One region of the Pseudoalteromonas sp. McH1-7 genome, then DNA from elsewhere that is predicted to be linked to it. Evidence: predicted binding sites of a transcription regulator. Region 1 holds the regulator's gene; the other holds the start of a gene.
The links. Region 1 encodes MetJ, which represses methionine synthesis genes. Its sites were predicted from a motif close to TAGACGTCTAGACGTCTA; they were not measured.

Region 1 (3,436 bases):
ATGTCCTATTGACATCTGCTTAAAGCACTGTGCTTTTGAGTACTTTTATGTCGTCGCTCATATAGTTAATCGCACTGTTTGTGGTTGTAAATATGGAAGCAACCGACACTCAGAATGCGAATGTTTAGCACACTCTCACATTAACTTCGTAGGAAAATATCGCGCCATGACAGATTTTCGTCAACAAGCTCTAGATTATCACGAGAAGCCCGTTCCAGGTAAAATCAGCGTAGAGCTGACTAAGCCTGCCGAGACCGTAAAAGACCTAGCACTCGCATACAGCCCTGGTGTTGCCGAGCCAGTACGTGAAATCGCGGCAGATCCTGCGAATGCCTATCGTTATACAGGTAAAGGGAACATGGTAGCTGTGATCAGTAATGGTACTGCTATTTTAGGACTAGGTAATTTAGGTCCTTTGGCTTCGAAACCAGTTATGGAAGGTAAGGCTCTGTTATTTAAACGCTTTGCTGGACTGGACTCGATTGATATTGAAGTTAAACATAACACCACTGAAGACTTCATCAATACAGTAGCGAATATTGCAGATACTTTTGGCGGGATTAACCTTGAAGATATCAAAGCGCCTGAGTGCTTTGAAATTGAGCGCGCGCTTATTGAACGCTGTGATATACCCGTTTTCCATGATGATCAACACGGTACTGCAATTGTGACTGCGGCTGGTATGCTCAATGCACTTGAGATCCAAGGTAAAGATATTCATGATGCGATCATCGTGTGTTTAGGAGCAGGTGCCGCTGCAATAGCGTGTATGGAGCTACTTATAAAATGTGGTGCACAAAGAGAGCATATTTATATGCTAGATAGAAAAGGCGTGATCCATACTCGTCGTGACGATCTTAACGAATACAAAGAGCTGTTTGCAAATAATACGGATAAGCGCACGTTACAGGATGTGATTGCAGAGGCTGACGTATTTGTTGGCGTTTCAGGCCCAGATCTTCTATCTGCTGAAGATTTAAAATTAATGGCTGATAAGCCAGTTGTATTTGCATGTTCGAACCCAGATCCTGAGATCAGCCCCGATGTTGCACATGGTGCTCGTGATGATTTGATTATGGCAACAGGTCGTTCTGATTATCCAAACCAAGTGAACAATGTGCTATGTTTTCCGTTCATCTTCCGTGGTGCACTAGATGTACGTGCTACAGCGATCAATGACGAAATGAAGATTGCGGCAGTTGAGGCTATTAGAAGTATTGCAAAAGAGCCAGTACCTGCAGAGGTGTTAAAAGCAGCTGATGTCGACAGCCTTGAGTTTGGTCCGCAATACATTATCCCTAAACCGATGGATCCTCGCTTGTTACCTCGAATAGCAAAAGCGGTTGCTACTGCTGCGGTTGAATCTGGCGTAGCGCAAATCGAGATGCCCTTGGGTTATATGGAATAAAATAACCTAAACTGGGTTAATAATTTGTTCTCTAGCAGTTGTTATCCCTTACTTCTGCGGTAAATTTGTTTGTAATAGGCCAGCTATTGACGCACAAATTTGCCTTGTATTAAGAAATAACTGCTTGTAGCGATTCCAGCTTAAGTATGAAAAAAGCCTCGATTGAGGCTTTTTTGTGTCTTTATTTCCGTGAAAAATGAAGAGTCGATATTATACCAATTTGACTTAATACTTGCTCAATTTGAAGGAGTAAATCTGACGCTAACAGCGTTAAAAATTTCTCATTTAGAACAACTAAATAGCAAAATTTTTGCCTAGTTATCGACAAGATTTTCTCGCCTCAAAATAAACCACTTAATTAAGAAAATTGGTATTATTCTTCGTTTATTTCAGGGATCTCTAAACCACGCTCTTCCATTATTTGTCTTACTTCTAACGGAATACGTTCTGGGTTGTCTTTTCTCAGGTCTTCATCACTTGGAAGTGGTTGACCCGTGAAAGCATGTAAAAAGGCTTCACATAATAGCTCGCTGTTTGTTGCATGGCGCAAGTTATTTACTTGACGACGCGTACGTTCATCAGTAAGTACTTTGAGCACGTTCAAAGGGATACTCACTGTGATTTTTTTTACTTGCTCTGCTTTTTTACCGTGTTCTGCATATGGGTGAATATACTCACCATTCCATTTTGCCATAATTGTGTACTTGCCTCAGTTACATCAATGCCAATATGACTGGGTTCTGATTGATATTGTTCAGCTAAGCATGTGGAGCAGGGAAATCTTTAAAGAGTAAAGATAAAACCTGAACTTGAATAGTTGAGCAAATTAATCCGCTATGGCGAGAACTATAGATCTCTGCCATAGTTTTCAATAACTCAGTCGTATTAGCAACGCCTTAAGTGGCGAAATTTTATCGGTTTAAAAAAGATAGTCAAATACTAGTTATTTAGCCATTTAGCAGTATAAATGTTTTGACTTCTAGTTGTCGTTGCTCTAACCTTTTAGACGTCTAAACATCCAACTATCTAGGTGACCCTATGAGTCAAATTAACAAATCGACGGTTGCAGTGCGTCACGGTATAGAAGCTGATAAAGCACATGGTGCAGTGGTTCCGCCCCTTTATCTGTCGACGACCTATTCATTTGCAGATTTTGATACCAAGCGTGATTATGACTATGGCCGCAGTGGTAACTTTAATCGTGATGTGTTGGCACAAGCGTTAACCGAACTTGAAGGAGGTCAACGTGGCATTATTACCGCAACAGGTATGTCGGCTATTCACCTAGTAACTCAATTATTAAACCATGACGACACTTTAGTGATCCCCCACGATTGCTATGGTGGCAGTTATCGTTTATTTACGTCATTGGCAAAGCGTGGGCTACTCAAAGTAGAAGTAGTGGATTTAACCCAGCCAGAAAGCCTTGAGAAACTAGAAAAAATCCAGCCTAAACTTGTGTGGATAGAAACACCAAGTAATCCAATTTTACGATTAACCGATATTGAAGCAGTTGTAACCGCTGCGCATGCGGTCGGTGCTTTAGTTGCGGCAGACAATACCTTCTTGTCACCAGCATTACAAAACCCTATCGCTTTTGGAGTCGATATTGTTGTTCACTCAACCACTAAATATATTAACGGTCACTCCGATGTGGTAGGTGGTGCAGTGATAGCGCGCACGCAAGAGCTAGGAGATGAGTTGGCTTGGTGGGCAAATAACATTGGTATTACGGGCGCGCCTTTTGATAGTTATCTGACATTGCGTGGACTGCGCACACTTAACGTACGCTTACGCCAACATCAAGAGAATGCGCAACAGATTGCTGAATACTTAGAGAAGTCGCCATATGTGAGTCAAGTATACTATCCCGGTCTCAAGTCGCATCCACAGCATGAGCTAGCAAAAAAACAACAACTAGGCTTTGGTGGTATGGTGAGCTTTGATATTAAGGGTGATCTACAGACATCGGCTAAATTTTTAACTTCGTTAAAGCAGTTCTCGCTCGCCGAATCACTAGGTGGAGTT
Region 2 (3,436 bases), on a different contig from region 1:
TCAACGCAGCAAGCCCTTTTTTGCCTTCAGGATCAGCGGCGGCACCGGTATAAAACAGGAAGTTTACATCCACCAGTGGAGAGTTATTGGTTTTATCTAGTACATTAAAATGACGTGTTGCAGGCTTGTCCATTTTTGCAACTAACTTGTCTAGCTCGACTTCTTTATCAAAGCCTGATACGGACTCAAGCGCCGACATAGTCACCGTAGTACGGCTACTATCGACAAAGTATTTATTGGCAATATCACGTATATCTTTTGCAGTTACTTGGTCAGCTGTCGCATACAGCTCATTGATAACCTCAGGATCTCGCTCAAAATGCACATAACGTGCAAGTGTAGAAGCAATTGCTTGCGATGAGTCAAGGCCGTTAATAAAGCTATACTTTGAGTTAGATTTAAGCGCTGCCAACTTATTTTCGTCGACTAATTCTGTGCGAGCTTTTGCATATGTATTGTTAATCGCATCACGTACTGTCGCTAAATCTTTTTCGTTTTCCACTTTAACAAATACATGCAAAAGCCCTGGATCTTTAGTCTCAGGGTTGTAGGTAAACATTTGACTTGCCAGCTGCTTGTCTACTACCAACTCCTGGTATAACTCAGAGTTACTAGAGAAATAAAGCTGCGAGATCAGATCAAGTGCTGCACGATCTTTTTTCTTCGGCTCCCATGCAGCTCCTTTATAAGAAACAAGCAACCAGTGCCCTGGCAAGCCGTCATATTTCTCGTGCACATAACGTGCTTGCTCTTGCTTTGGCTCGACTGGAATATCGGCTTGATAATCACCTCTTTTCCAGTTGCCCCAATGCTTTTTCACCATCGCTATGGTTGCTTTAGGGTCAACATCGCCCACGATCACCAGTGATACATATTCAGGCTTATAGAAGCGCTCAAAGAATGTTTTACCATAGGCCATTTGATCAGGCATTGCCTCAATGTCTTCAAAAAAGCCCATCGTGGTATGCTTATAAGTATGTTTGTCGAATGCTTCTTTTCTTACCGCAGAAAGTAACTTACGCACAGGACTTGCATTGTTTTTAAGGTACTCTCCTTTGACAGTGAGCGCCTCGGTACGGAACTGCTCTTCACTGTACGTTAGGTTTTGGAAAATATCAGCTTCAATTTCCAACACTTTATCTAAGTGCTGTTTGGAGAAGTTTAAATGATAGTTGGTAAAATCATTGGTTGTATAAGCGCGATTATCAACACCTGAATTTTTCAAAATATCTGAGTACACATCTTGAGGATATTTTTCTGAGCCTTTAAACATCATGTGTTCAAAGAAATGAGCAAAGCCTGTTTTTCCGGCTTCAACTTCATTGCGAGAGCCAACTGATACTGGAATTTGTAGTGATACTACATCAGGGTAATTGGTTTTTACTACCATGACACGAAGACCGTTTTCTAACTCTTCGAGTACGTAATCTTGGGCAAATACTTTATTTGACTGAGCGGCTTGAGCACCAGCAGCTGCATTCTGTGTACTATCGGCATTAGTCATAGCACAACCACTAAGCGCTAGGCTCACGGCAAAACTAGTTGCTAGTAATTTGAATTTCATGGATTGGTTCCTAATCATATTTTTATTCTAAATAAGTAGTGATCACTTACTTCAGCAAACTTCTTGATTATGCCCCAAAGCGATACTCATTCGCTAATTTACGAGATGATTTACCCTCTTAATATGTAAACAATTATGACATTTTACCTTTGGCACTTGAGAGAAATTCATAATTATTGAAATTCTTTCATTAAAAAAATCTATCTAGACGTCTAAATGGCTGCTATATTAGTAAAGAGATACTGAAATGCTTTTGTGGACGCAGATTATGGCTTTAACGCTTCAAGAGAAAATCATTGACCCTAACCAAGGGGTATATTTAATTGGTACCACACCACCAAAGATAGGCACCACACCCGAGCAGCTCAAAGCAATCGCAGCTAAGTTGCTAGGACGTTTACATGAAATCGAATACGACGGTGTGATTATTTACGATATTCAAGATGAAAGCAGCCGCACTCAGGTACCGCGCCCATTCCCATTCAAGCACACCGTTGACCCTTGTGAGTATAGCCAGTTGATCCGTGAATTATCGCACCTTGATGTTATTACCTATAAAAGCGTAGCACAGCGTGACGGAGAAGCATTTAGTAATTGGCTTAACAGCACTAAACGACAACATGGATTGAACAATCTGGTGTTAGTTGGAAGCCCTTCTTCAACAGGCGATATTAAGCTGCCATTATCAGAAGCTTATAAGGTGTTAAAGCACCATCAAGAGGAGTTTTTCTTAGGTGGTGTAACCATCGCGGAGCGTCATGCTAGTAAGCGTAATGAGCACGAAAGATTGATTGATAAAACAGTCCAAGGCTGCCAGTTTTTTGTCTCTCAAGCTGTCTATGATGCCCAAGCAACCATAGATCTGATCACAAGCTATGCTCGTACTTGCAAGCAACAGGGCACGACACCAAAACGTATTATTTTAACTTTTACTCCTTGTGGTGGAGAGAAGACTTTACAGTTTATGCAGTGGCTGGGTATATCCGTACCAGAGGCTACTAAGTGGCGTATGTTAGATGCAGAAAATACACTGAGCGAGTCCATTAGAATTTGTAGAGAAAATCTAGATCAAATCTTAAAAAGTTGTTCACACTTAGATATTTCTCTTGGTTTGAATATTGAGAGTTTAACGAACCGTAAAGAAGAAATTGATGCCTCTATCAATCTGTATCGCCTACTCAAAGCAACCATGGAATTGAGCCTTGCAGAAAAACAAATTGCTTAATCATTGTATAAATGAAAAAGCCAGCTTGACTCCACAAACTGGCTTTTACCTAACCGGACTAGAAAGATTAGCTAAAACTTAAGAAAGCGATTAGCCCTACTCCAAGTAATAAACGATATATAACAAATGGCATCATACCCATACGTTCGATAATTTTTAGAAAGAAGAATATACACGCATAAGCTGAAACAAACGACAATACCGCGCCACTTAGGAGGGCATTCCAATCAACCACTTCATCGCCCATTGCCAATTCTAAACTATAGTAAAGCCCCATCATCGAAATCACAGGAATAGACATCAAAAACGAAAATCTTGCGGCACTTTTCTTATCAAGCCCTAGCAATAATCCGGCTGTAATTGTGATCCCAGATCGCGATGTTCCAGGAATAACCGCAGTAATTTGCGCCAGTCCAAGTATCAATGCACTTTTCCAATTTAGCGCAAACTCGTCTTTGATCTGTTTTGCTTTCACATCGGCATACCACAGCAATAAACCAAAAACGATAGTAGAGATTGCAATAACCCACGCACTGCGTAAGTAGATTTCGACAATATCTTTTAATAGAGGCGCCAGTAATACAAATGGAATTGTCGCAACAACAATACACCATGTCAGGCGGCTCTCTTTTGAATGCTGACCTGAA

Region 2: the regulator MetJ is predicted to act here: its motif matches at 1,770-1,787, upstream of HUZ36_RS17265 (methylenetetrahydrofolate reductase).

What each region holds. Positions count from the first base shown of each region.
Region 1 covers NZ_JABWPQ010000007.1:152,841-156,276, reverse strand. Annotated here, with positions in the region: gene HUZ36_RS07130 (malic enzyme-like NAD(P)-binding protein) at 167-1,408, shown strand; gene metJ (met regulon transcriptional regulator MetJ) at 1,782-2,102, opposite strand; gene metB (cystathionine gamma-synthase) at 2,447-3,436, shown strand, end outside.
Region 2 covers NZ_JABWPQ010000026.1:36,980-40,415, forward strand. Annotated here, with positions in the region: gene HUZ36_RS17260 (M16 family metallopeptidase) at 1-1,564, opposite strand, end outside; gene HUZ36_RS17265 (methylenetetrahydrofolate reductase) at 1,833-2,789, shown strand; gene HUZ36_RS17270 (undecaprenyl-diphosphate phosphatase) at 2,857-3,436, opposite strand, start outside.